Regions from separate parts of the Solibacillus sp. FSL K6-1554 genome, predicted to be linked through region 1. Evidence: riboswitches for the same ligand, from Rfam matches in the RefSeq annotation. Region 1 holds a riboswitch; each other region holds the start of a gene.
The links. A riboswitch is a leader RNA that binds a small molecule or an ion and turns the genes downstream of it on or off. The one in region 1 is predicted to bind S-adenosylmethionine.
Positions count from the first base shown of each region.

Region 1 (10,173 bases):
AGGGATCAACAGCGAAGGCGTCCAGCTTGAAAAACGCCGGACAGAACTGGAGCAGCTGACAAAGCAGAACCCTGAGCTAGCGATCATCGAAGTAAACGAAAAGATCGAACAGCTTACTGAACAGATTGCGACTCTAGAAGTGAAAATTAGTTTGCTTCCGGTAACAGCGGAACTTCAAAACGAATGGCACGGCTTATTGAAAAATGCCAATGCCCATGACTTGGAGGAAATCCGCAAACTGTATGTGAAACACGCCAATGTCATCGGAACAACATGTGTTGCTTCAGCGAATAAAGAGTTTATGGACAACTATCCGACATTTGATGTTGTCATTATTGACGAAGTTTCGAAAGCAACACCACCTGAACTGTTACTGCCGATGTTAAAAGGTGCCAAAATCATTTTAGTTGGGGATCATCACCAGCTGCCGCCACTTGTCGGGGATGCGACGTTTGAAGAGACATTGGAGCAAGTTGTGAAGGAAAGTACAACATTTGAAGAAAAACGGGAGCTTGAAAAGTTACTGGAAGAATCATTGTTCGAGCGACTTTATAACAATCTGCCGTCACAAAACAAAACAATGCTCGCACTTCAATATCGTATGCATAAAAATATTATGTCAACTATCACACCGTTTTACGAAAATGAATCCGAACAGCTGCAATGCGGGTTAGAGGATTCGGATGCTGTACGTGACCATTTCCTTGAAACATCCAAAATTTCGAGGAAACACCATTTACTATGGCTCGATATTCCAAATGATAAGCCGTATTTTGAAGAGCGTATGAAAGAAGGTTCGAGTCTTTTTAATTTGGCTGAGCTGGAACAAATTAAACAGCAGCTACTTGAATTGAATGCAGCGACAGAACAAGCGAAAGCACAAGGATTCATTCCGCAGGACGCATTAAAATCGGTTGGCGTTATTTCTTTCTACGCGGAGCAAGTAAAACGCATCAACCGTTTGATCGAACAGGAAATCAGTGTACCGCATTTACACATCCGTACAGGATCAGTCGATAAATTCCAAGGGATGGAGATGGATGTGATTATCGTCAGCATGGTGCGGAACCATGACAATGAGCGCGGAGAAATCGGGTTTGCGAAAGATTACCGCCGCCTTAATGTTGCATTATCCCGCGCAAGGGAACTGCTGATCATGATCGGCAGTACTGAAATGTTCACAAAGCGTCCTAAAAGCGCGAAAACACGGGATATGTATGCCCATGTATTAACGACAGTAAAAGAGCAAGACGGCTATTATGCTGTGTAGAAACAGGGGGATTGAATGGATTTACAAAGTACAGTTTTACAGCTGCAGAAAGAACTCATCCAAAACCCGTCCATTGAAATAAAAAAGCAAATGCAATATGCTATTCCGATTCACACATTGGAAGTAAAATATCATCCGGTGATGCGCAATGCGATGGATATTTTAATGAAGATGATGCTCATTTCATTTGAGAAGGCAAAGCTGAAAAATGTTGAGTTATTAGCCGAAATTTTGTTAGTGGAACCGTTATTTATTCATGATTTGACGAATAAAATGTTACGACTGGGTATGATTGTGAAGGAACAGGAATTTGCACTTACCGCTAAGGGTAAGGCACAGCTGGAATCGGGCATTTTTGAAGAGGAGCTTGAAGAAACAAGTTATTTTATTCAATACAGCCCGATCCATGAGCAGCCATTGGAGGGTGACCTGGAGGAATTTGCGGATTTGGAAGAGTTTCCGGAGCCTTTCCCGACAATCGAAACAGAAGAAATCGAAGCAATTGAAGAGAGAGTGCTGATTGATTTCATACAACAGCGACTTTCCGAACAACCGGTGGCGGAAGATGAAGTACCGCACTATATAACGAGTGTTGTTTCGACGGAATCGATCCAGATTAATGATATACCGGTCCTATGTTTTTTGCTTTTCGATCAAAAGGAAAACAGACATTTTATGCGGGTATACAATACATTGACACGTGTATGGGATGAACAGCTGGAGACAATGTTATTCAATATAGAAAAAGAACAGTTGTAGTAAGCGTGAAATAATATTTTTAGAATTATTGCAAAATTATAAAGTACATGATACACTAATGACAATTTAATAGTCTTATCAAGAGAAGCGGAGGGACTTGGCCTTATGATGCTTCAGCAACCTCTAGTTCAACTAGAAAGGTGCTACTTCCAGCAAGGTGTGAACCTTGGCAGATAAGAACGGGTAAAAAGGCCCCTCTCATTTCTGTTTTGCTGGAATGAGAGGGGCTTTTTATATTGTTCTGGAACAGTTTGTTTCATTCATAAAACAATGCATTGCCTGAAAACTACAGATTATTAAAAGATTGTTGAAAAAGTTTATGAGGGGGAAAGTGGAATGCCGATTAATATCCCGAAACATTTACCGGCGGGTGAGCTGCTTAGAAAAGAGAAGATTTTCGTCATGGAGGAAGACCGTGCGAAAACACAACAAATTCGACCATTAAATATTTTAGTGTTTAATCTAATGCCTGAAAAAGAGAAAACCGAACTGCAGTTGCTGCGCTTACTCGGTAATACACCATTACAGGTAGATGTGACATTTTTAAACACGGCTACATACGAATCAAAAAATGTTTCCAAATCGCATTTAGATACATTTTACCGAACGTTCGACCAAGTGAAGCACCGTCGCTTTGATGGGCTCATTATTACAGGAGCGCCAGTAGAGAAAATGGATTTTGAAGATGTTGGCTACTGGAATGAGATTACGCATGTTATGGACTGGGCAGATGAACATGTCACTTCGATTATGTATATATGTTGGGGCGCCCAAGCTGCCTTGTATCACCATTTTGGCATTGGAAAATTCGAATTGCCGAAGAAATGCTCCGGTGTTTATTCCCATGTGATTACGGATTTAACAGTAGATTTAGTGCGGGGATTCAGTGATGAGTATGTGGCACCGCATTCACGCCACACGTCGGTTTCAATTGATGAAGTGCGGGCACACCCTGACTTGCGACTATTAAGCTATTCGGATGATGCAGGCGTGTTTATCGTTCAATCGAAAAACAATAAACATATTATGATTACAGGGCATCTGGAATATGATGCAACGACTTTATCGGATGAGTACTTCCGAGATATTGAGAAAGATCCGGACAATACGGAAATTCCGATCAACTATTTCCCGAATAACGACCCGTTGCAGGCACCGAAAAATGTTTGGCGTGCCCATTCGCATCTGTTGTTCTACAACTGGCTGAACTACTACGTATACCAAGAAACGCCGTATGAATGGCATTACGTCGATGAAAATATTGAATATCATATTTAATGCTTATAAATGAAACGAACCAGCAAGAGATGGACTCCTGCTGGTTCGTTTTATTTAATTGCGACCCAGGCACGTTCGCGTTCAATCTGCAAACTAATTTCCCGCCCGAAGAAATCGCTTAATAATTCGTCTGTTAAAACAACTTCGCGTGCATTGGCTTCGACATTTTTTCCGTCTTTCATTAAAAGTACATGGCTAAAACAAGGAAGTATTTCTTCTACATGATGCGTCACGTAAATTAGGGTAGGGCCGTTTTCTGCCTGTGCAATCTGTTCTATTGTTTGCAGCAAGTTTTCCCGTTCGATTAAGTCCAGACCGCCACATGGCTCATCCAATATTAAGATTTCCGGATCAGCCATAATGGCCCTTGCTATTTGAACACGCTGCCGTTCACCTTGAGACAAATGCTCGAATGATTTATTTGCTAAATGGTCACAGTGAAAATGCTTCATAATAGAAACCGCATGGTCAATTTCTTCTTCCGTCACATCATTGAAAAGGCGAAGGGCACCGAATTTTCCGCTGAGCACGATTTCAATTGCATTATCCTGCCAGTTGAAGTTATCGATCATCGCATTGCTGACCCAGCCGATCCGTGTCCGCAGTTTCGGTATATACGTCTTGCCATATGTTTCACCCAGTACTTGGACCTTACCTTCATTTGGCCAAATATAGCCGTTAATAACTTTCAGCAACGTCGTTTTGCCGGATCCGTTTAACCCTAAAATAGCCCAATGCTGTCCTTTTTGTACATGCCAGCTTAAATCATTTAAAATCTTTTTGTCATTGCGATATAAATGGATATTTTCAATATGTATCATTTTAAAAACACCTCCACTTACTACTATGCACCTTTTTTCATTGTCGTGAAAGTATTTTTTGAAAATTGTAACAATTTAAATGTAAAAAAAAGAAAGCAAACGCATAATGCTTGCTCTCCTCATTATTTATATAACAACACTTTCGACACCTGCTGCGCGGTGGAACAGCTTTCCGTTCCATTTGAGTGCCCATTGTACGACAGGCCCTAAGCCGAACGCCATAAATACAGTACCGACTCCGACTGGTCCGCCCAATACAAAACCTAATACAGCAACCGTTACTTCCATTGTCGTCCGTGCGCGGTTGACACTCCAGCCGAGGCGATGCACCAACAGCAGCATTAATGTATCACGAGGTCCTACACCGAGGTTTGCGACCATATACATCCCGCAGCCGAAGCCGAGCAGGACAACGCCAACAACAAACGCCAATGTTTGTTCTAACAGTGTATTCGCATCCGGTAATACTATCAAAAATATATCAATAAAAATCCCTGTCAGGAACATGTCCAAATAAGTCCCTGCTTTTGGCAATCTTTTTGTGAAAAACGTATCAACAGCCAGAATTAGCAAGCCCAAAATAATGGACCACATACCGACCGTCAAGCCCAAGTTTTTTTGTAGTCCGATATGAAGGACATCCCATGACCCAACGCCCAGTATTTGTCCTTTGATCGTCAATGCGACGCCTAATGATAAAACAATGATGCCTGCAATAAAAAATACGCAGCGCCAATAAAATTCCTGTTTCACTTTCACATGTAATCCCTCATCAATCCTCAATATAATCCTTACTCATTATAACGATTGAATCGGCAAAAATGGATTTACAATAAATTCGAAACATTTGAACTTTTTGAGCTGCAAATAGACCCGATTAGAATAGGGAATATAGGTATTTAATTTTCATATGAATAGCGCAATTCATCGGACGAATTGTCGACATCTACAACTAAATGATGTTCATTAAAAAACCATTCATCGGATTTTTCGATATAATAATGAATGCCTTCAACAACTGTTTCAACGCCTATTTCATGCGGCTGTTCCCGGGTCATGCCTAACGAAAAACCTTCATGAAAAGGTGAAGAACCTCCATATCGTGCATAAAAGCGAATAAAATCGCCTTTTTCTACTTCCATCTCTTGTTTAAACCAATTGAGTGCTTTTTCTGATAGTTTGATTTCCATATGTTTCACCTCTATTGCCATTATGCAGTAAATAAAAAAAACTTACAAAGCTCGCGTTCTGAATTTCAGGCACAAAAAAAGACTGAAAGGAAACCCCTTCAGTCAACAGTTTAAAATCCTTTAATTTTCGGTTCAGTACCCGCTTTAATCCGCTTAATATTTTCACGGTGACGGTAAAAAATAAAGCCTGCCAAAACGACAACTAAAATGAGTAATGCATATTCACCTGTCAGCATCCAATGAACAATTACATAAATAACGGCCACAGCGGATACAATCATAGATGACAAGCTCACCATCTTAGTTAACTTTAAGGCGATGACAAATACGATGATTAAAATTAAAAATAACGGTAAATTATAGCCTAAAATAACACCGCCGCTTGTAGCAACCGCTTTCCCTCCACGGAAGCTTGCGAAAATCGGGAACATATGGCCTGCTGCTGCAATCACACCCAAGAATAGCGGGTGGACAGTGCTGTCTGCAAAAAACGGCAATAACGGTAGCAATACCGCAGCCGTTCCTTTTAATATATCAATAAGCAATACGGCAATACCCGGTTTTTTACCTAATACCCTAAATGTATTGGTCGTTCCTAGATTGCCGCTGCCTTGTTGTCGAATGTCCGTTTTGTAAAAAATTTTGCCAATCCACAAAGCTGATGGAATGGAACCGATTAAATAAGCACAAATAATAATTAACGCGTTGATCAAGTGTTGTGCTCCTTTCGAATTCAGAATTACTACTTGGTACTAATAGTATGTATCGAATATTTTACAATGTTTTTTAATAGAAGGAAAGAGGTATTATTTTTTCGTCCATCGTGAAAAAACAGGGAAAAAGTTACATTTTATTGTTTGCTACTAAAGGATATGCTTTTAAACGTTCGTTTTTGATGATACAATTAATCTTTGCAAAGCCTAAATCAGTACCTTTAAACATTGACATCATGCATATTTGAGCGTACGATTAGGTAGTAAATAGAACGTTTGTTTGTATTTTTGGAGGGGATTACATTTGGTAAAAAACCAAACCGGTATTTCGTATAATGAAGATGCCATTCAAGTATTAGAAGGTTTAGAAGCCGTACGCAAAAGACCAGGGATGTATATTGGTTCTACAGATAGTCGAGGTCTTCACCACTTAGTGTATGAAATTGTAGACAATGCAGTGGATGAAGCGCTTGCTGGATATGGAAATCATATCATCGTGAAGATTCATGAAGATAACAGTATTAGCGTGCGTGACCATGGTCGTGGTATGCCAACAGGTATGCATAAAATGGGTAAACCAACCCCGGAAATTATTTTCACCATCCTTCATGCAGGCGGAAAGTTTGGACAAGGCGGCTATAAAACAAGTGGTGGTTTACATGGTGTTGGTTCATCTGTTGTAAACGCCTTATCATCATTTTTGGAAGTAACGATTTACCGTGATAACCAAATTTATCGCCAGCGCTTTGAGCAAGGCGGGAAACCGGCGACATCGCTTGATATGATCGGGAAAACGAAGGAAACAGGAACACTCGTACATTTCCTGCCGGATCCATCGATTTTTTCTGTCATTAAATATAATTATGATACATTGGCAGAGCGCTTACGTGAATCTGCATTTTTATTAAAAGGATTAAAAATTGAACTGATCGATGCCCGTGGAGAAGGACAGCATGAAATTTTCTATTATGAAAACGGGATTGAAGCGTTCGTCACATACTTAAACGAAGAAAAAGACGTATTACATCCGGTTAAATATGTAGAAGGCACAATTCAAGAAATTGAAGTGGAGTTCGCACTGCAATTTAACGACGGCTATTCCGAAACGATTTTATCGTTCGTCAACAATGTCCGTACTCGTGATGGGGGTACACATGAAACAGGTGCCAAAACAGCTCTGACACGTGTATTTAATGAATACGCCCGCAAAATTGGATTACTGAAAGAAAAAGATAAAAATCTGGAAGGTACCGATATTCGTGAAGGTCTGACAGCAATTGTTTCTGTCCGTATTCCTGAAAATCTGCTTCAATTTGAAGGTCAGACAAAAGGAAAGCTTGGTACATCTGAAGCTCGTTCAGCCGTTGATACCGTTGTTTCAGAACAATTAATGTATGTGCTTGAAGAAAATGCCGAGCTGTCGGCTTCTTTAGTGCGTAAAGCAATTCGTGCCCAACAAGTGCGTGAAGCAGCACGTAAAGCACGTGATGATGCCCGTAATGGGAAAAAGAGAAAATCAAGTACTCTTCTGTCTGGTAAGTTGACACCTGCACAGTCGAAAAATGCTTCAAGAAATGAATTATACCTAGTAGAGGGTGATTCTGCGGGTGGTTCGGCTAAGCAAGGTCGTGATCGGACGTTCCAGGCGATTTTGCCATTGCGCGGTAAAGTCATCAATACCGAAAAGGCAAAGCTGCAGGACATTATGAAAAATGAAGAAATCGCAACGATTATCCATACGATCGGTGCCGGTGTCGGAGCTGATTTTTCGGTGGAAGATGCCGCTTACGATAAAGTTGTCATCATGACCGATGCCGATACAGATGGTGCTCACATTCAGGTATTATTGCTGACATTCTTCTACCGTTATATGCGTCCGCTCATCGAAGCAGGAAAAGTATATATTGCGTTGCCGCCTCTTTATAAAGTATCAAAAGGATCCGGCAAAAAGCAGGAGCTTATGTATGCTTGGACAGAACAGGAGCTGAGTGCAGCTACGAAAAAAATCGGCAAAGGCTATATTATTCAGCGCTATAAAGGGTTAGGTGAGATGAATGCCGACCAGCTTTGGGATACAACGATGAATCCCGAAACACGTACATTAATCCGCGTTAAAATTGAAGATGGTGCTCGTGCAGAACGTCGTATTACGACATTGATGGGCGATAAAGTAGAGCCCCGCCGTAAATGGATTGAATCAAACGTCAACTTCGGCATGGAAGAGGATGCAAGCATTTTAGAAAATGAATTCATCCAGCATGAGGAGGTTAACGAATAATGAGTTTTGTAGAAAAATTTCAAGATTTGCCTTTAGAAGAAGTAATGGGTGACCGTTTTGGTCGCTATTCCAAATATATTATTCAAGACCGTGCATTACCGGATACACGTGACGGGCTAAAACCTGTTCAGCGTCGTATAATGTATGCGATGTTCCATGAAGGTAATACTTTTGACAAACCGTTCCGTAAATCGGCAAAAACAGTCGGAAATGTAATCGGTAACTATCACCCGCACGGAGATACTTCGGTGTATGATGCAATGGTCCGTATGAGTCAGGACTGGAAAAGCCGTCATATGCTGGTAGAAATGCATGGTAACAACGGTTCTGTCGATGGGGACCCGCCAGCCGCAATGCGTTATACGGAAGCGCGTCTATCTGCAATTGCCGCTGAACTGTTACGTGATATTAACAAAAATACAGTAGAATTTGTCCCGAACTTTGATGATCAGGATATGGAACCTACTGTATTGCCATCTCGATTCCCAAATCTGTTAGTTAACGGCGCAACAGGGATTTCGGCTGGTTATGCGACGGATATTCCGCCACATAATTTGCAGGAAGCACTTGATGCGGTTTTAATGCGTCTGGATAACAAAAGCTGTACAGTCGATGAACTGATGACCGTTATTAAAGGTCCCGATTTTCCGACAGGCGGTATTATTCAAGGTGTTGACGGCATTAAAAAAGCGTACGAAACAGGAAAAGGGAAAATTATTGTCCGTTCACGCACAGAAATTGAACAGCTAAAAGGCAATAAAGAGCAAATTATCATTACAGAAATTCCATTTGAAGTAAATAAGGCCAACATGATTCGTAAAATGGATGAGTTGCGTGTAAATGACCGCCGTTTAGACGGCATTTCCGAAATTCGCGATGAATCGGACCGTAATGGTTTACGAATTGTTGTGGAGCTGAAAAAAGATGTACCTGCACAAGGGATTTTAAACTTTCTATTAAAATCAACAGATTTGCAAGTTTCGTATAACTTCAATATGATTGCGATTCATAACCGTCGTCCAATGATGATGACACTGCCGCTCATGTTGGATGCGTATATTGATCACCAAAAGGAAATTGTGCGCCGCAGATCCCAGTATGACTTGACGCGTGCAGAAGATCGCTTACATATCGTTGAAGGTCTTATGAAGGCCCTATCTATTTTAGATGAAGTGATTGAAACAATCCGTGCTTCAAAAGATAAACGCGATGCGAAAAATAACATTATCGAGAAATTCGGCTTTTCGGAAGAACAGGCAGAAGCAATTGTCAGCCTACAACTTTACCGTTTAACGAATACCGATATTACACAACTGCAAAAAGAGCAAGATGAATTACATGAACTTGTTGTGAAACTGAAAGCCATTTTAGAGGACGAGAAGAAGTTGATCCGTGTTATTAAGTCCGAGTTAAATGACATTAAAAAACGCTTTACTTTACCTCGCCTTTCTACAATCGAAGCAGAAATCGAAGAAATTAAAGTAACGCGCGATGTATTGGTCCCAAGTGAAGAAGTTGTCGTAACCGTAACAAAAGACGGCTATGTAAAGCGGACAAGTCTTCGTTCACACAGTGCGTCAAACGGCAAGGATTTTGCGATGAAGGATTCCGATTATTTGCTGTATGAAGCTAACTTGAACACGCAGCATCATTTACTCCTGTTTACGAATAAAGGGCACTACATTTACCAGCCGGTACATGAATTGCCGGATATTCGCTGGAAAGATCTCGGACAGCATATTTCAAGTATTGTGCCGATCGACTCAAACGAAGAAATTATCGAAGTCATCGGTATTGAAACATTTGAGCAACCGAATATGTATGTATTTACCGCTACAAAAGAAGGGCAAATTAAGCGGTCGGC
Region 1 covers NZ_JBBOSS010000001.1:1,903,080-1,913,252, forward strand. The annotation lists gene MHB58_RS09280 (AAA domain-containing protein) at 1-1,270, shown strand, start outside; gene MHB58_RS09285 (nucleoside-diphosphate sugar epimerase) at 1,286-2,029, shown strand; SAM riboswitch class I at 2,102-2,209, shown strand; gene metA (homoserine O-acetyltransferase MetA) at 2,366-3,307, shown strand; gene MHB58_RS09295 (ABC transporter ATP-binding protein) at 3,358-4,128, opposite strand; gene MHB58_RS09300 (YczE/YyaS/YitT family protein) at 4,255-4,881, opposite strand; gene MHB58_RS09305 (HesB/YadR/YfhF family protein) at 5,028-5,318, opposite strand; gene plsY (glycerol-3-phosphate 1-O-acyltransferase PlsY) at 5,429-6,031, opposite strand; gene parE (DNA topoisomerase IV subunit B) at 6,336-8,309, shown strand; gene parC (DNA topoisomerase IV subunit A) at 8,309-10,173, shown strand, end outside.

Region 2 (10,173 bases), 1.1 Mb from region 1:
CTGAAGAAGCACCACAATACTATATCGGTATGGGTCACACAGCTGAAGAAGTAGCGAATCGTTATAATGTGACACGTGAAGAGCAGGATGCTTTTGCAGTGCGTTCGCATGAATTGGCTGAAAAAGCAATTAAAGAAGGTAAATTCAAAGACGAAATCGTTCCAGTTGAAGTGACGGAGTATTATGTCGATGAAAACAATCAGTTAAAAGAAAAAGTTACAATTTTTGATACAGATGAAGGGGTTCGTCCAGGTACATCGGTAGAAACGTTGGCAAAATTACGTCCAGCATTCAACGTAAAAGGATCTGTAACAGCAGGGAATGCTTCTCAAACTTCTGACGGTGCAGCAGCAGTACTTGTGATGGACCGTGAAGAAGCGGAGAAACAAGGAATGCAGCCACTGGCAAAATTCTTAGGATTTGCTGTCGGCGGAGTTCCACCTGAAGTAATGGGTATCGGACCAATCGTTGCGGTACCGAAAGCACTTGAAATTGCAGGAATTACACAAGATCAAGTAGACCTGTGGGAAATTAACGAAGCATTCGCATCACAGTCAATCCAAGTAGTTCGTGAGCTTGGTATTGATATGGAGAAAGTGAATGTTAACGGAGGGGCTATCGCATTAGGTCATCCACTAGGTGCAACAGGTGCGATTCTTACAGTGAAGTTAATCAACGAATTAAAACGCCGCGGCGGTAAATACGGTGTTGTAACAATGTGTATCGGCGGCGGAATGGGCGCAGCAGGGGTATTTGAAGTTCTTTAATTGTCTGGGGAAATAATAAATCACAAAGGAAACTAGGGAGGAATTTATAATGGCACAAACAACAAACAGCATTATTAAAGGTGGCGGCTTTTTAATCGAGGACGTGGAAATTAACCGAGTAATTACACCGGAAGATTTCACAGATGAGCAAAAGATGATTGCTCAAACAACACAGGAATATGTAACAAACGAAGTATTGCCGGTAGTTGAAAACTTAGAGCACCATGAGTTCGAACACTCGGTACGTCTATTAAAAACAGCAGGTGATTTAGGTTTACTGGCAGCTGACGTACCTGAAGAATATGAAGGCCTAGGCTTAGACAAAATTTCTTCTGCATTAATCGCAGAAAAAATGTCACCGGCTGGCGGTTTCTCAATCACGCACGGTGCCCATGTAGGGATCGGTTCATTACCAATCGTATTATTCGGTAACCATGAGCAAAAAACGAAGTATTTACCGAAGTTAGCTTCAGGTGCCTTAATCGCAGCATACGCATTAACAGAGCCAGGTTCAGGTTCGGATGCATTAGGCGCAAAAACAACTGCTAAATTAAATGAAGCGGGTACACATTACGTATTAAATGGTGAAAAACAATGGATTACAAATGCAGGCTTTGCGGATGTATTCGTTGTATACGCAAAAATCGATGGCGATAAATTTACTGCATTCATCGTTGAGCGTTCATTCCCAGGAGTTTCTGTAGGTCCGGAAGAGAAGAAAATGGGGATTAAATCATCTTCTACTCGTACATTAATTTTAGAAGATGCAGAAGTGCCTGTAGAAAACTTATTAGGTGAAGTAGGCCGCGGTCATATTATCGCATTCAACATTTTAAATATCGGGCGTTATAAATTAGGAGTAGGTACTGTAGGTGCATCAAAACGTGCATTTGAATTAGCAGTTGCTTATACAAACCAACGCCAACAGTTCAAAACGAAATTATCGGATTTCAACTTAACGAAAGAAAAAATCGCATCAATGGCTTCTCACATTTATGCATCAGAATCTTTAAACTATCGTACAGTTGGCTACTTCGAAGACCGTTTAAGCCAGTTATCTGATGAAGAGCAAAAAGACGGCAAATCAATTGCAGCAGCAATCGCTGAGTATGCTATTGAGTGCTCAATCGCAAAAGTATTCGGTTCTGAAACACTGGATTTCGTAGCGGATGAAGCGGTTCAGTTACACGGTGGTTACGGATTTATGGCTGAGTACGAAGTAGAACGCATTTACCGCGACTCTCGTATTAACCGTATTTTCGAAGGTACAAACGAAATTAACCGTATGATCGTACCGGGCACATTTATGAAAAAAGCATTAAAAGGTGAATTACCACTATTACAAGTAGCACAAGAACTGCAAAACGAGCTATTAATGCTTATGCCTGAAGAAATCGGCCAAGGTGCTTTAGAGCAAGAGAAATATTTAGTGAAAAATGCGAAGAAGATTGCAGTACTTGCAGCAGGTGCAGCAGCACAACGCTACGGTGCAAAACTGGATGCCGAGCAGGAGCTGTTAGTGAACATCGCGAACATTGCGAACCAATTATACGCAATGGAATCTGCAGTAATCCGTACACAAAAAGCAATCGAGCGTGACGGAGAAGAAAAAGCAGCACAAAAAATCCTTTACACTCAAATTTTCTGTCAGGAAGCATTCGCAGAAATCGAAAAAGAAGCAAAAGAAACATTAATCGCTTCTGTTGAAGGTGACGATGCACGTATGATTTTATCGGCTTTACGTAAATTAACGCGCAACAATCCTTACAACTTAATTCCGAAAAAACGTGAAGCTTCAGTGAAATTAATTGAAGCAGAAAAGTATGTAGTTTAATAAAATACTATAGTCGGGTGCATGACACTGCACCCGATTTTTCTATGTTGTTCTAATATAATGTAAAATGTTCTAATATATTTTACATGATCTAATATATCTCGGAAGTTCTAATATAAGTTTCCTTTCTTCTAATATGATCGCCAAAGTTTCAAATAAACGAAACCATTCTTCTAAAATACGACCAGCATGTTCTAATATCGACACAAATATTCTAATAAAACCCATATTCATAAAAACGCCAATAATACGAACACATTTTTGATTTGTCCTTCTATATCCGTTACAATATAGGAAAATCCAGGGCAAAAGGAGTACTTACATGACAGTGAAATTCATTCAATATCCAAAATGTACAACGTGTAAAAAAGCGCAAAAGTGGCTAGATGAGCAAGGTGTGGACTATGAAAATATTCATATCGTAGAACAGACACCATCTAAAGAGGAGATTAAAGCAATTTATGAAGCAAGTGGAGTGCCATTAAAGAAATTCTTCAATACGTCTGGTATGAAATATCGGGAATTAGGTCTTAAAGATAAATTAGCGACAATGTCCGAGGATGAGCAATTAGAGCTATTGGCATCAGATGGTATGTTAATTAAGCGACCGATCGTAACAGATGGAAAAAAATTAACTTTAGGATTTAAGGAGTCTGACTTCTTAGAAACTTGGAAATAAACAGTTATTCACATTGTATTTCCGAACGAAATATGGCAAAATGAACTTGAATGTACTACATATAACATGGAGGTTTTCGAATGAGCACACCAAAAGAATTACGTTATTCAAAAGAGCATGAGTGGGTAAAAATTGAAGACGGTAAGGCAACAATCGGTATTACGGATTTCGCACAATCTGAATTAGGTGATATCGTATTCGTAGAATTACCTGAAGTAGGCGATGAGATTTCAAAGGATCAGCCATTCGGTAGTGTAGAGTCTGTAAAAACAGTTTCTGAACTATATGCACCACTTTCTGGTAAAGTAGTTGCAATTAACGAAGAATTACTGGACAACCCAGAATACGTTAATGAATCTCCATACGGAAATGCATGGATGGTTACTGTTGAGTTAACAAGTGAAGCGGAAGTTGAAGAATTATTAGACGCAGATGCTTACACTGCATTAATCGAACAATAATATGAAACACTAAAGCCTTCTATAGTAAGGTTTTAGTGTTTTTTTGTTATTCTATACATAAAGGTGACTTTGAAAGGAAGCGTGTACGTATGGGAAAATGCCTTGTTGTCGAAGGACGTGCCGATAAGTTGAGATTAATCCCGATTTTAGCAGAGGACGTGACAATTATTTGTACAAATGGCACAATAAGCGAAGTCAATTTGATTGATTTATTGGAAGGTTATGAGCAAGATGAAATTATCACTATGTTTGATGCAGATAAAAACGGTGAAAAGTTACGTAAACTGATGAACCGTGCATATCCTGAAGCACAACAGCTAATCATACCTCACGAATATTTTGAAGTAGAAAAAACACCTACTAAAATCTTAAGGGATATTTTACTACGGGCAAAATTTTTAGTAAAAGAAGGATGACAGTATAATGGAACAATGGACGAAACAGCAATGGGAACAAAACGTACAACAATATGATCAGACAGCATTTTTCCTATATACGCCTATGTGCGGCACATGTGAAGTATCGGAAAAAATGTTGGAAGTAATTGAGAAATTACTACCAGATCTCCCGCTTGGTATGGCAAATATCAATTATTTAGGGGATTTACCTTATGAACTGAAAATTGAAAGTGTACCTTGTTTAATCGTTTCAGACAACGGAGAACTAACGAATAAAATTTATGCATTTAAATCCGTACCGTTTTTGTATGAAATATTAAAAAAGTAATTGACGTAGTCACTTTGTCGTGATAAAGTAACATTCATAATAATAAAACTTAATAACGTTGCTCTTATAAAGAGAGGTGGAGGGAAGTGCCCTATGAAGCCCGGCAACCAGCGATTACGCAAAGGTGCCAATTCACACAAAGTGTAAACTTTGAAAGATGAGAGAACGGTTTACCGTATAAATGTATGTGAAACCTTTCTACTTGTCTTGGTAGAAAGGTTTTTTTCATTCAGCGGATGTTTTGGATGAAAAAAAGAACATGATTTTGAAATAGCAGGAAGGTTATTTCAATTTAGAAGGAGTACAACCGATGATTGATATACAAAATATTACAAAAGTGTATAACACGAAAAATGGTAAGCTTACGGCAGTTGATAATGTAAGCCTATCGATCAACAAAGGAGAAATATACGGTATTATCGGCTACAGTGGTGCCGGTAAAAGTACAATGATTCGCCTATTGAACGGTTTGGAAAAGCCAACGACAGGTTCTGTCATTGTAGGTGGTCAGGATATTGCAAAAGCTTCCGGGGCTAAATTACGAGAAGCACGTCAAAAAATAAGTATGATTTTCCAGCACTTCAATTTACTTTGGTCACGTACCGTTGAAGAAAACATCGCATTTCCACTTGAAATAGCAGGTGTTTCAAAAGCTGATCGTGAAAAACGAGTAGAAGAGTTAATTGAACTTGTTGGTTTAAAAGGAAGAGGGAAAGCGTATCCTTCTCAACTTTCAGGCGGTCAAAAGCAGCGTGTTGGCATTGCCCGTGCGTTGGCAAACAATCCGGAAGTGCTTTTATGTGATGAAGCGACTTCAGCACTTGATCCTGAAACAACGGATTCAATTTTGGAATTGTTGCTTGATATTAATAAAAACATCGGACTTACAATTGTACTCATTACACATGAAATGCATGTTATCCGTAAAATCTGTAACAGAGTAGCTGTTATGGAAGCCGGAAAAGTAGTGGAACAGGGAGATGTATTACAAGTGTTCCAACATCCGCAAGCACCGATTACGAAAAACTTCGTGTCGCAAGCTTCTGGTGAAACACAAGAAACGCAAGCATCACTGGAACAGATTTTAGCCAATTATCCAGAAGGCAAAATCGCTAAATTAACATTTGCAGCGGCAACGACAGAACAGCCTGTCATCTCACAAATGATTAAGCAATTTGACGTAGTTGTTAATATAGTGCATGGCAAAATCTCAAATACAACGGGCGGTTCGTTTGGTACATTGTTTATTCATATCGATGGCGAGCCAAAAGCAGTCGCGGAAGCATTAAGCTTTTTAGCGAAGCAAGAAATTCAGGCGGAGGTGATTGAGCATGTTTAATCAATTATTTCCGAACGTAGATTGGGGTAAAATGCTCGAAGCAACATATGAAACAATTTATATGACGGCTGTTGCGACAGTCATCACATTTATACTAGGACTTCTAATTGGTATTGTCTTATTCTTAACGAGCGACAATCAATTATGGGCAAATAAAATTGTACACTTTTTGACAGGGTCATTCGTGAATATTTTCCGCTCGATTCCATTTATCGTCTTGATCATTTTATTAATTCCATTTACGAAGTTTTTACTTGGAACCATCCGTGGTGCCAATGCAGCATTACCTGCGCTTATTATCGGTGCAGCACCGTTTTATGCGCGCATGGTGTTAATTGCATTAAGAGAGATTGATAAAGGTGTTATAGAAGCGGCTCGCTCAATGGGAGCGAAAACTTCTACGATTATTTGGAAAGTGCTGATTCCGGAAAGCTTACCGGCATTAATTTCAGGTATTACTGTTACAGCTGTCGCTTTAGTAGGGTATACAGCAATGGCCGGTATCATTGGTGCGGGTGGTTTAGGAAACCTGGCATTCCTTGATGGTTTCCAGCGTAACCGAACAGATGTGACTTTAATGGCAACTGTATTGATTTTAGTAGTCGTATTCATCATTCAATATATTGGGGATTTCATCACAGCAAGAGTGGACAAACGATAGTTAGTGGCTCGTAAGGCCGTAATTATAAATATTGGTGCATCGAAACAATATGGACGCAAACTTTTATAAAAGTGCGCGTCTATACGAAAAATAATCAGAATATAGAAAAAGTTTCGATGGGCCGAAAACAAACTAATAAAAAAGGGTAGGTAAAACAAATGAAAAAGTTATTATCAAGCGTTATTTTAGGAGCTTCAGTACTTGCATTAGCAGCATGTGGAGGAGAAGATGAAAAATTAGTAGTTGGTGCATCGAATACACCACACGCAGTTATCCTTGAAAAAGTTAAACCGATATTAGAGGAACAAGGTATTGAGCTTGAAATCGAACCTTATACAGATTATGTACTTCCAAACCAAGATTTAGATAACGGTGATCTAGATGCGAACTTCTTCCAGCACATTCCATACTTCGAAGCACAAAAAGCAGATTTCGATTATGACTTTGCAAATGCTGGCGGTATTCACATCGAGCCAATCGGTATTTACTCTAAAAAATATTCATCTTTAGAAGAACTTCCTGAAGGTGCAACGATTTTACTTTCTAACTCAGTGGCAGACCATGGACGTATGCTTTCATTACTTGAAGCACAAGGTTTAATTACATTAGCAGAAGGTATTGATAAAACAAAAGCAGAGATAAAAGACATCGTAGATAATCCGAAAAACTTCGAATTCGATGCAAACACTGCGGCTGAATTATTAGTGCAAATGTACGAAAATGAAGAAGGGGATGCGGTATTGATCAACTCAAACTTCGCAATCGATAACGGCATTAATCCATTGGAAGATTCAATCGCAATCGAGTCTAGTGAATCACCTTATGTAAATATCATTGCAGTAAAATCTGGCGATGAAGATTCAAAAGAAATTAAAGCATTAGTAGATGCATTACGCTCGAAAGAAGTTCAAGACTTTATCGTCGAAGAGTGGGGCGGCTCTGTAGTACCAGTTTCAGGCGAATAAAAATAATCCAAAAACCATTTTCTCCATTGGGGAGAAAATGGTTTTTTCGTTTCATAAAATTATCTTTCCTAAAATGGGATTTCTCCATATCCAATGAAACTTCTACTTCTATCCAAGCCTTTTATTGGAATCGTGTTAATCGTGAATAAAAATTTGATATAAAGTCGACAAATACTTGTTCGGATGGGGCAAGATCTCTTGATGTTGGTGCAATAATGCCGACTGTACGTCTTATATTAGGTATGGTGATCGGCACTTTGACGGTCATGCGCGGTGTTGAATCATAGAGTGAACTTTCCGGTAAAAGTGTCACACCTATTCCTGCAGCCACAAGCCCTTTTAATGCATCCATATCTTCTCCCTCGGTAGTGATATTCGGCATAAAGCCTACAGAGCGGCATGCATCAACGGCAACTTTGTTTAAAATATAACCTTCAGGAAAGAGTACAAATTGATCGTGACGCAAATCAACAAGGTTAATCGATTCTTTTTTCGCTAGTGGGTGTGTTGCGGGCAACAAAGCATGGATGTTTTCGCTGAACAGCACTGTTGTATTGATTGCTTCGTCTTTTGGTGGTAATGGTCCAAGCAAAGCTAAATTCAGCTCGCGATTTTTGACTGCATCAATCAAATATTTATAGGACCCTTGGCGTAGATGAAAAGAAATTTCCGGGTATTCTTTTTTAAATGCAGAAATGACGGTCGGCAATACATAGCTTGCCAAACTTGTAGGGAAACCTATTTTAATCGTACCTTTTGCCGGGTCTAAATATTCTTCTACCTGCTTTGCAGCAAAATCAATTCCCTTGAGTGCGGTAATACAATGTTCCAAGAAAATCTTCCCAACTGGCGTCAACTTTACGTTACGCCCGATTCGTTCAAAAAGCGGTGTTCCAAGTTCTTCTTCCAAGTTGGCAATTTGTCGGCTGATTGCAGACTGGGCAACGTGTAAATGCTCCGCAGCTTCAGAAATATGCTCGCGTTCTGCCACCTCTACAAAGTAACGTAACTGTCTTAATTCCACTATTTCCACCCCATTCATCTAAAAAGTAGATTGTTTATATCCAAACTATATATTGTTTATATTATTTCGAAAACTTTAAAATGTAAATACGGTATTGAAAGAATGAGGGGGAATGGATATGAGTTTTCATCAGTTACCAGAAGCGCAAGGGTTATATAATCCTGAATTTGAACATGACGCATGCGGAATTGGCATGTATGCAAATATAAAAGGAATACCTTCACATCAGATTGTAAAAAAAGGGCTAGAAATGTTATGTCGTTTAGAACACCGTGCTGGACGTGGCGGAGATGGCAAGACAGGTGATGGAGCAGGGCTGTTAGTTCAAATCCCACATGCTTTCTTTCAACAAAACTGCGCGGAACTTAATTTACCTGAAATGGGTGAATATGGTGTAGGACAAATTTTTTTCACGGAAAATGAAAACGAACGCCAAAAAATTGAAGAAAAGATGAATGAATTAATTGGACAGGAAAATCAGCAACTGATCGGCTGGCGAACTGCTCCGACAAATAAAGAAAATTTAAGTGATATTGCTAAATCGACTGCCCCGGTTGTTCGCCAAGTATTTATTCGTTCTAACGAAAACGACAATAAGGCGTTCGAACGAAAACTGTATGTCATTCGCAAACAGCTCGAACATTGGGCGACAGAGCAGCAGTACGAATTGTATATTCCAAGTCTTTCAAGTCAGACGATTGTATTTAAAGGATTGCTTTCACCAGAAGAAGTAAGTGAATTTTATGTGGATCTGCAGGACGAAAGCTTCGTATCCGCATTGGCACTCGTGCATTCACGTTACTCGACGAATACATTTCCATCTTGGAAACGGGCCCATCCGAATCGCTATATTATCCATAATGGGGAGATTAACACATTGCGTGGCAATATTAACTGGATGCGTGCACGTGAGCAACAGTTCGTATCTGAAGCGTTTGGAGAGGACCTTGAAAAACTTTTACCGATAATCGATACAACGGGATCTGATTCTTCAATGCTTGATAACGCATTTGAATTTTTTGTATTGGCTGGACGTTCACCGGCTGAGACAGCGATGATGATGATTCCGGAACCGTGGACAGAAAATCCGCGCATTGATGAAGACCGTAAAGCGTTTTATCAATATCATGCAAGTTTGATGGAACCGTGGGATGGACCGACTGCTATTTGCTTCACGGACGGCAAACAGATTGGGGCCATTTTAGACCGTAACGGCTTGCGTCCAGGAAGGCTTTATGTGACGAAAGACGATCATGTTATTTTCTCTTCCGAAACTGGGGTTGTCGATTATGCTGAAGAAGACATTCTTTATAAAGATCGATTAAGTCCAAGTCGTATGCTGTTGATTGATTTAGAGCAGGGGAAAATTATTTCGGATGCGGAGCTGAAATCCGAAGTTGCAGCAGAAAAACCTTATGCAGCATGGCTGGAAGAAAATATGATCAAACTTGAATCGAAGAGTGAGCAGTTACCTGAAATAAATGAGCTGACATTACGCCAGAAAATTCACGGCTATACATTTGAGGATGTACAAAAATATATTGTACCTCTTGCAAATGAAGGAAAAGATCCGCTTGGCTCGATGGGGAACGATACCCCATTAGCTGTTCTTTCAGATAGACCACAATCATTATTTAATTACTTTAAGCAGCTGTTTGCACAAGTGACAAACCCGCCGATTGATTCTATTCGCGAACATGTCGTGACATCGACAATG
Region 2 covers NZ_JBBOSS010000001.1:3,021,990-3,032,162, reverse strand. The annotation lists gene MHB58_RS15210 (acetyl-CoA C-acetyltransferase) at 1-767, shown strand, start outside; gene MHB58_RS15205 (acyl-CoA dehydrogenase family protein) at 817-2,601, shown strand; gene MHB58_RS15200 (arsenate reductase family protein) at 2,924-3,280, shown strand; gene gcvH (glycine cleavage system protein GcvH) at 3,361-3,741, shown strand; gene MHB58_RS15190 (toprim domain-containing protein) at 3,831-4,157, shown strand; gene MHB58_RS15185 (thioredoxin family protein) at 4,165-4,467, shown strand; SAM riboswitch class I at 4,529-4,631, shown strand; gene MHB58_RS15180 (methionine ABC transporter ATP-binding protein) at 4,778-5,806, shown strand; gene MHB58_RS15175 (methionine ABC transporter permease) at 5,799-6,467, shown strand; gene MHB58_RS15170 (MetQ/NlpA family ABC transporter substrate-binding protein) at 6,626-7,432, shown strand; gene MHB58_RS15165 (LysR family transcriptional regulator) at 7,554-8,456, opposite strand; gene gltB (glutamate synthase large subunit) at 8,575-10,173, shown strand, end outside.
Region 2: another riboswitch for S-adenosylmethionine. It lies ahead of MHB58_RS15180 (methionine ABC transporter ATP-binding protein); the one in region 1 lies ahead of metA (homoserine O-acetyltransferase MetA).

Region 3 (10,173 bases), 1.0 Mb from region 1:
CAGGATTTGAGCTGCCTTCACCAAAGTCCCGCTGCCCCTCTCATTATTGAAGACGAAGTAACAGTAGGTCATCAAGTTACATTACATAGCTGTACAATTAAAAAACGCGCTTTAGTTGGTATGGGTTCCATCATACTGGACGGGGCTGTTATAGGCGAGGGTGCATTTATTGGTGCCGGCAGTCTTGTACCACCGGGAAAAGTGATTCCTCCCAATTGTTTAGCGATGGGTCGCCCAGCAAAAGTCGTACGTGAAGTGACAGCAGAAGATCGCGCAGATATGGATCGGATAATTTCAGAATATGTGGCAAAAGGGCAATACTATAAATCACTTCAAAAATAATTTAACAGTCATTCCCCTCTTTGAATCTTATAAATCTATACCTTGTTAAAAAGAAATCTTATATAAGATCATAAAAAAGGAGCTATCCATTAAACTGGATGCTCCTTTTTATTATATTAAATTCCTGCTTTAGCTTTCAATTCAGCCGCTTTATCCGTACTTTCCCATGGCACATTTAAATCTGTGCGACCGAAATGTCCGTATGCTGCTGTTTGCTTATAAATCGGACGACGTAAATCAAGCATTTTAATAATGCCCGCAGGACGTAAATCAAATAGCTCACGTACCCAGTTCACGATTTTTGATTCTTCTACTTTTCCTGTACCGAATGTATCAACCGCGATTGATACAGGTTGTGCAACACCGATTGCATACGCCAGTTGCACTTCAGCACGGTCAGCTAGGCCAGCTGCTACAATGTTTTTAGCAACATAACGTGCTGCATATGCTGCAGAGCGGTCAACTTTTGTCGCATCCTTACCGGAGAATGCTCCGCCACCATGACGCGCATAGCCGCCGTAAGTATCAACAATAATTTTACGACCTGTAAGACCTGCATCTCCTTTAGGCCCGCCGATTACGAAACGACCTGTTGGGTTGATGAAGTATTTTGTTGCTTCATCCAATAATTGAGCAGGAACAACCGGTTTAATAACGTGCTCTTTAATATCTGTTTGAATTTGTTCTAATGTTGCTTCTTCATCATGCTGTGTTGAAATAACGATTGTATCCACACGAACAGGTTCATTGTTTTCATCATATTCGATTGTTACTTGTGTTTTACCATCCGGACGTAAATATTCCAATTCTCCTGATTTACGTACTTCTGTTAAACGACGTGCTAATTTATGAGCTAAAGAAATTGGCATCGGCATTAATTCCGGTGTTTCGTTACATGCATAGCCGAACATTAATCCTTGGTCGCCTGCACCGATTGCTTCCAGTTCATCATCCGTCATTGAACCTTCACGTGCTTCCAATGCTTGGTCAACACCTTGTGCAATGTCAGGTGATTGCTCTCCTACAGCTACTAGTACTGCAAGGTTTTCCGCATCAAAGCCGTACTTACCGCGTGTGTAGCCGATTTCTGCCACTGTATCACGGATAATTCCTTTCATATCTACATAAGTAGAAGTTGTAATCTCACCAGATACTAGTACTAAGCCTGTTGTTACCGTAGTTTCACAAGCTACACGTGCATTTGGATCTGCAGCTAAAATAGCGTCTAAAATGGCATCCGAAATTTGGTCACAAATTTTATCCGGATGTCCTTCCGTTACACTTTCTGATGTAAACAGTCGACGATTTGTCATGTCATTTCCTCCTAAATCACTTTGGCAATTGTTTTTTATTGATACGGTACTCATTACCCATGTCCGTTATATAAAGCAATTACGCTAATGCGTATCTACCTTTTAACGTCAAGCTATATTTGCTTTAACACGAGGGTCTGAAAGGCTGTAACTATATAATTTTCGCTCAGCACGAAATTGTAAAACAAAATAAAAAAAATCCTTTCTCTCATAGCCGTGTTCATCACACGTGAGGAAAGGATATTACGTTTCGTTACCTTTCACTCTTATCGTTCAAGGGAATTTTTGCCCTTGCATCAGGTTGGCACCAACACGTATAAAATATACGCAGGTTGCCGGGTTTCATAGGGCCTGCCCCTCCACCAGCTCGGGATAAGAGTATCCGTTCAATTAAACATCTTACGCAAAAAAACAAGTGCTGTCAACAAATTTTGACGTATTTCGCAATGTTTAAAATTCCGGAAAAAATAATTTGCAATTAGTATAGATTATTTCACTTAATGTGTTATACTATTTTTGAATTAGGAATCAACTCCCCTCTATAAGGGAATACTATAAAAAAGGATGGTATTTAATAGATGAATTCGGTAGAAATTGCTAACGAGCTGAAAGAACTTTTAAACGGGGAAAACATCAAAACTCAATTATCTGTTCCACAATTAGTTGAAAAAGCTACATCACGCGGAGAAGCCGTGCTGACTGTTGAAGGTGCATTACGTGCCCAAACAGGAAAATACACTGGCCGTTCTCCAAAAGATAAATATATAGTAAAAGAAGAAATTTGCAACAATAAAATCGATTGGGGCAAAGTTAACCGTCCGATTTCTGCAGAGGTATTTGATAAACTTTATGTGAAAGTTGTAAATTACTTAAAAGAACGTGACGAGTTATATGTATTCAACGGTTTTGCAGGTGCAGACAAAGAGTCTCAATTATCCATTAAAGTAATTAATGAATATGCTTGGCATAATCTATTCTGTCATCAATTGTTCATCCGCCCAACAGCAGACGAATTGGCTAAACATGTTGCCGAGTTTACAATCGTATCTGCGCCAAACTTCAAAGCAGATCCTGAAGTAGACGGTACAGGATCGGAAACATTCATTATAACATCTATTGAAAAGAAAATCATCTTAATCGGCGGAACTGAGTACGCAGGTGAAATGAAGAAGTCAATCTTCGGTATTATGAACTACTTATTGCCTGAACAAGGTATCTTCCCAATGCATTGCTCTGCAAACGTTGGTGAAGGTGGCGATGTTGCATTATTCTTCGGTCTATCTGGTACGGGAAAAACAACTTTATCTGCTGATAAAGATCGTAAATTAATCGGTGACGATGAGCACGGTTGGTCTGATAACGGCGTATTCAACATTGAAGGTGGATGCTATGCAAAAACAATCAACCTATCTGCTGAAAATGAGCCGGAAATTTATAATGCAATTCGCTTTGGTTCAGTACTGGAAAACGTTGCGGTAGATCCTGAAACACGCGAATGCGACTATGCTGACGGTTCATTAACAGAAAATACACGTGTCGCTTACCCTATCGACTATATTGACAATATTGTGTTACCATCAGTAGCAGGTCATCCAAATACAATCGTCTTCTTAACAGCCGATGCATTTGGTGTATTACCTCCTATTTCTAAATTGACAAAAGAGCAGGCAATGTATCACTTCCTAAGTGGTTTCACATCAAAACTTGCCGGCACAGAACGTGGTGTAACAGAGCCAGAACCAGTATTCTCTACATGCTTCGGTTCTCCATTCCTACCGCTTGCTGCAACAGTTTATGCAGAGCAATTAGGTAAGAAAATTGATGAGCACGGTTCACAAGTTTTCCTAGTAAACACTGGTTGGACTGGTGGCGAATATGGTGTAGGCAGCCGTATGAAGCTTTCTTATACACGTGCAATGGTTCGTGCTGCAATCGATGGTAAATTAAATAACGTTGAGACAACTCAAGATGCAGTATTTGGATTAAACATTCCAGTAGCCGTTGAAGGTGTACCATCTAGCGTATTAAATCCTCGTGATGCATGGGCAGATAAAGCTGCATATGACAAAAAAGCTGCTGAACTTGCTGATCTGTTCAAAAATAACTTCACGAAATTCGAGAATGTTGATGAAGCAATCGTTCAAAAAGGCGGCCCATTAGTATAATTTACTAATGACCAACTTTATTCAATCAAAAACAAACAGCATTTTCCTCTATGGGGAAAATGCTGTTTTTACTTTGTATAAAATAAGGTTTTCCCTTATTATTTTTTTCCTAGTTCTGTTCAGACTTCTTACTTTCTTGGCGTTTCATCCAATTACATAAGTTTTTCACAGTGTCACGGTTCAAGTCTGGAGGATAATGATGCTTTAATCCGGATGAGAACCATGTCTCAACAGATTTTCCTTCCTTTTTTAAGTACTGCTCTAGTTTATAGGCATGCTCAATATCCACATGCTGATCTTCTGTACCATGAATTATGAGTACCGGAGTTTGAAGTTTTTCGATTTCAAGTAGTGGTGTCCGGTCATCATAGTTTTCCGGTACTTTATTTGGTGTACCGCCAACAATCCTTTTCAAGCCGCGCCGCATATCCACCCGCTCCCAATATGTTGCTGTCGCATCCGATACACCTGCCCATGTTACGAGCGATTTAATATCATCACGTAAAATCGCTGTCCACAATACCATTAATCCACCACGGGAAAAACCATACAGATTCACTTTGTCCACTTGAATAAAATGCTTCAGTACTTCTATACCGTTAATTGCATCATAACGGTCATCACCGGCAAATTCATCCTTACCTTCTCCCCCGCGATTTCCGCGATAGTACGGAGCAAATACTACAAAGCCTTGCATCGCAAATTGGGCAATACGTGCCGGTCTCACCATACCGATTGATTGGAGCCCCCCACGCAAATATAAAAGCGCTTCATATGTACCAGCCGCTTGTGGACGTGCCAATAATCCTTTTACACGCAGGCCTTGTGACCAATACGTAATTTCATCTAATCGGATATGGGGATTCGGTGATGGGTAATTGCGTATCGAAAAAATCTTACCATTGTCGTTCATGATTTTTCACTTCCTGCAACATCTTTTTCATTCCTGCATCCCGCATATAGAAACTTAAATTCGGCTGCTTCCACAAATCCTCTTCTGTCAGCCATAACATGCCTTCTGTTTCATGATCTCCTGTAAAAGGTTCAATGTCCTTTACTTTGGCAGTAAAAACCGCTTTGCAAAAGGGAATGTCATCATGCACGATGTAGTAGGCAAACCATTTTACATCTTCTATTACAACATTTGCTTCTTCATAAACTTCACGGATAGCCGCTTCGTATAATGTCTCTCCAGGCTCCTGCTTGCCTCCGGGAAACTCAACACCACGACGGTGATGAATCGTACATAACCATTTCCCTTCATATTGTACAAGGGCCAATACATGCTTAGGTTCAACTTCGAAAGGACCTTCATCAAATCTTAAATCTACTTTTAAATTATTTTCATCGATAAATGTAAACATCTTTTCGCTCAACTCCTCTTATTAGTGTAACGAACAGATGTCTACGGTTCAATCAAATCGCCTAATTATCGAGTAAAGTATGGCAGTTGCTCGACGAACTTTTTCGCTTCCTCGTCTCCAAATTCATGAATCAGGGCATATACCTTTTTAAGTCGGTGGTCGATTTCATGATTTAATCTGTCCAAATGATATGGAATAAACGGCATATGTGCACGGAAAGCATTTGACGCTTCCAGATGTTGCATCTGATTAAACAGCTTCATAAATACACGGGCCTTTTGCGGTTCCATTTTTAAAACAAATTCATACGAAGATCCAGGATGCAAATTGCATGTTAAATTGGCAACGGATACATAAACATTATTTTTTTCCATTATTCTCACCTCATATTTAAGGTGGACTGCAATAAAATCATTTATACATTGGAAGCATATATCGTGCAGTCATTCCATCAAATGATTAATAAAAAAACGACCCCAAAACGGAGTCGTTTTATCCAATATTAGTTGCCTAAATAAGCATTTAACATCCATGTATGCTTTTCAAGGCTTTGGAATTGAGCATTCAGTAAATCCTCTGTACGGTCATCGCCTTCTTCTGAAGCTGTTTCCATTGCCTTATTTAAAGCTCCCATAATTGTTTTGAAGTCTTCGATTAATTTAGAAACCATTTCCTCTGTTTCTTCTTTTCCTGAAGCCTCTTCAATTAGAGAAAGTTCTAAATGTTCCTTTAATGTTGCAACAGGCTTGCCGCCCTTCGTTAAAATACGTTCTGCAATTTCATCTAAATTTAAAGTTACTTCGTTGTAAAGCTCTTCAAATTTGACGTGTAATGTAAAGAATGATGGTCCGTTTACATACCAGTGGTAATTATGTAACTTCGTGTACATTACCGACCATGTTGCTACTAAATCATTTAATTGTGTGTTTAATTGTTTCTTTGCCATTTGTCCTTCACCTCATAAATTATATTTAAAACTTCGATAACGAAATTTTAATCCTGATATAAAATCTTTCTATTGCTTATATTTTTAGAAATGTATCATTGCTTGTATTATATCCGTTATCCGACTTCTTAAAACATTTAGTTCAATCATTCTTCACACTCACCGCAGGTTTTTCCTGTAAAATGGAAGTTGAGGTGAAAAAAATGAGCTTACCTATTGTATTGATTATTATCTTAACGATAATGGGTATTTTTGCATTCTCTATTATTTTACTTGCCCGGAAAAACAGCGTATCATTAAAGCAAACCGATGATTCCAAACCAATCCGGACTTATAAAAATGGAGAGCAAAAACAGCAATGAAAAAACTATTTATCGGATTAATTCGTCTTTACCAAAAATATATTTCGCCTATGACGCCACCATCTTGCCGGTTCCACCCGACTTGTTCGAGCTATGGAATTGAAGCAATTCAAAAACATGGTGCAATAAAAGGATCGATCATGACGATCATTCGAATCATAAAATGTCAGCCGCTTCATCCTGGTGGCTTCGATCCTGTTCCAGAAAAATGGCCTTCGAAAAAAAAATAATTTTCGAAGGCTTTTTATATTGTTTTTTTTTATTGAATCCTGTATGATTGAAAATGTTCAAAAATACAAATCGTAATAATTACTATTTAAGGAGATTTAATTAATGAAAAAATGGTTTTCAATCATTTCGATGTTTACACTTGTTTTATTATTAGCTGCCTGCAATGCAGATGATACGAAAAAAGACACAAACGAATCACAGCAAAAGGAAGATGCCCTTTCTGTTTATACAACCGTTTACCCATTGCAGTATTTTACGGAACAAATCGGTGGAGAGTTTGTTGATGTTTCTTCCATTTATCCTGCAGGTGCAAATGAACATTCGTTTGAACCAACTCAAAAGGATATGATGGCGTTAGCAGATGCAGATTTATTTTTCTACATTGGTCTTGGTTTAGAAGGTTTTGTTGAAAATGCGCAAAAGACTTTGGCAAATGAAGACGTAAAATTAGTTGCTACAGCTGCCAATGTAACGGAAGATCAGCTTCATATTTCCACAGGACATACACATGCTGAGCATGAGGAACATGATGACCACGGACATGAAGAAGAACACGCACACGAAGAACACGATGCGCATGTATGGTTATCCCCAATTATTTCACAGCAGTTAGCTTTAACGATTAAAGATGAACTAGTTAAAGCCTTACCGGAACACGAAGCAACATTCAATTCAAATTACGAGCAATTAGTAACAGATCTTGCGGCATTGCACTCAGACTTTGAAGAAATTGCTGCAGCTACTACGAAAAAAACATTCTTTGTATCGCATGCTGCATTCGGCTACATTGCGGGACATTACGGCTTCAATCAAGTACCTGTAGCTGGTTTAAATTCGCAAAGTGAGCCTTCACAAAAGGAATTAACGGCAATTGTTGATTTAGCAAATAAAGAAAATATCCAATATATTTTCTTTGAACAAAATGTTTCTTCAAAATTAACGGAAATTATTCAAAAGGAAGTTAATGCAGAAACGTTAACGTTGCATAATTTAAGTGTTTTAACGAAGGAAGATATCCAAAACAACGAAGACTACTTTACGTTAATGCGTAAAAATATGGATGTCCTCAAGCAAGCTTTGAGCAATTAATCATTTAAAAAGGTCCAAGCATTCATTATGCTTGGGCCTTTTTATCTCCTCATCACTCTTCCAGCAGCTGCATCAACTTTCTTCTTAGCAGTTTATTGGAACCGCTTCGAGGTAAATGACTGACGAAGTGAACATGTTTCGGGACTTTATAATTTGCTAAGTGCTGTGCGCAAAATTTGATGATTTCTTGTTCTGTCATCTGATTTTTTGCAACAATAAAGGCAACAGGGACTTGCCCCCATTTGTCATGCTCCATTCCGCACACACCTGCCTCTTTTACGTTCGGGTGACCGAGCAATAAATTTTCAATTTCAGCCGGATAAATATTTTCTCCGCCTGAAATAATTAAATCACTACGACGATCAACGACAAATAGATACCCTTGTTCATCCAAATAACCAACATCTCCTGTATGAAGCCAGCCATTGATGGTTGTCGGTTTGTCTTTAAAGCGGCCAATATATTTCGGCGTGACATGAGGTCCGCGGATTAATATTTCACCAATGAATTCCCCGTCTTTTGCATCAATTTTAATTTCATTGAAAAACAGCGGTTTGCCGGCAGATCCGATATGTGTCATTGCATCCTCGTTTGCCAGTGTTGCGGTTTGCGAAGACGTTTCTGTCATACCGTAAGTTTGGGCAACACACAAGTCCAGTTCTTCTGATCGTTTTAAATAATCGATCGGTACTGGACCGCCACCTGCTAATGCGACTGTGAAATTGGGATGTGCTTTTTTACCAGCCTGCTCCATTTCGGAAAGTATATTTTCGAGGATGACCGAAACGACTGACATTTTCGTAACGGTACCTTCCATAATTTCCTGTGCACATTTTTTAGCATCAAATTTTTCATATAAACGTATTTTCATCCCATATAGCAATGAACGGACGACAATCGAAAAACCACTTATATGAAAAATTGGAACAGTACAAAGCCATGTATCCTTCTCTGAAATGCCTAAATTCAATGCTGAGCTGATTGCACTTGAACTATGGTTTGAAACGGTTTGGCAAACTCCCTTCGGAAATCCAGTTGTCCCGGATGTATACATAATCGTCAAAGCAAAATCCTCATTCCACTGTGCTGCAATATCATATTCCGACTCCGTTGTCTTATAAAGCTTCGAAAATGGGATGATTCGGTCATCATCAGGAAGTTTGACAAGCTCTTCATCGGCGACTAATATCGCATCTACTTCAGCATCTTCAACTTGATACGCAAGCTCCTGCTTTGCCAGTCTGCCATTCAGCAGTACCATTTCGCATTGTGCTTGCATACATGCATACAGCAGTTCGATTAAAGGCGGTGTAGATGGTGCTAAAATAGCCACCCGTTTTCCATTCGTTAAACGAAGTGTATTTAATTTATAAGCTAACCTAACAGACTGTAAATAAAGCTCGTTAAACGTCCATTGCTCGTCATGAAAGCTCAGTGCAACCCGATTTGGTGTTAAATAGGCTCGTTGCTTGATCCAGTTTGGCTGCATCCTTTTTCCCTCCTATCGTAAAGAAAAGGGATGTCCAAAGTTTTCGGACATCCCTTTTGAATTATTATAACGAACAAATCAAGGGAAACGTGGGAATTGACCGAAGTCTGGTTTACGTTTCTCTTTAAATGCATCGCGGCCTTCTTTTGCTTCATCTGTTGTGTAGTATAGAAGTGTCGCATCACCAGCAAGTTGTTGGATACCAGCTAAGCCGTCTGTATCTGCATTCATTGCAGCTTTTAAGAAACGTAATGCTGTTGGAGACATTTCAAGCATCTCTTCACACCATTTTACTGTTTCATCTTCTAATTGCTCATATGGTACTACTGTGTTTACTAAGCCCATTTCAAGTGCTTGCTGCGCATCGTATTGACGGCATAAGTACCAGATTTCACGAGCCTTTTTGTGTCCTACGATACGTGCTAAGTAACCTGAGCCGTAACCAGCATCGAATGAACCGACTTTAGGTCCTGTTTGACCGAAACGTGCATTTTCTGCAGCGATTGTTAAGTCACATACTACGTGCAATACGTGCCCGCCGCCGATTGCATAACCTGCTACCATCGCTACAACCGGTTTAGGAATTTTACGGATTAACGTTTGTAAGTCTAATACGTTTAAGCGAGGAATTTGGTCATCGCCTACATAACCGCCATGACCGCGTACTTTTTGGTCGCCGCCAGAGCAGAATGCATGCTCGCCCTCACCTGTTAGAATAATTACGCCCACACGCTCATCATCACGAGCACGTGTGAAAGCATCGATCATTTCCGCTGTTGTTTTTGGGCGGAAAGCGTTGCGAACTTCTGGACGGTTAATCGTAATTTTTGCGATCCCGTTATAATATTCATACTTAATATCTTCGTAAGTAT
Region 3 covers NZ_JBBOSS010000001.1:2,949,574-2,959,746, forward strand. The annotation lists gene MHB58_RS14615 (gamma carbonic anhydrase) at 1-342, shown strand, start outside; gene metK (methionine adenosyltransferase) at 459-1,655, opposite strand; SAM riboswitch class I at 1,919-2,034, opposite strand; gene pckA (phosphoenolpyruvate carboxykinase (ATP)) at 2,234-3,820, shown strand; gene MHB58_RS14630 (alpha/beta hydrolase family protein) at 3,930-4,733, opposite strand; gene MHB58_RS14635 (NUDIX hydrolase) at 4,717-5,184, opposite strand; gene MHB58_RS14640 (transposase) at 5,250-5,558, opposite strand; gene MHB58_RS14645 (Dps family protein) at 5,687-6,130, opposite strand; gene MHB58_RS14650 (hypothetical protein) at 6,334-6,492, shown strand; gene yidD (membrane protein insertion efficiency factor YidD) at 6,489-6,722, shown strand; gene MHB58_RS14660 (metal ABC transporter solute-binding protein, Zn/Mn family) at 6,826-7,812, shown strand; gene MHB58_RS14665 (o-succinylbenzoate--CoA ligase) at 7,865-9,301, opposite strand; gene menB (1,4-dihydroxy-2-naphthoyl-CoA synthase) at 9,380-10,173, opposite strand, start outside.
Region 3: another riboswitch for S-adenosylmethionine. It lies ahead of metK (methionine adenosyltransferase); the one in region 1 lies ahead of metA (homoserine O-acetyltransferase MetA).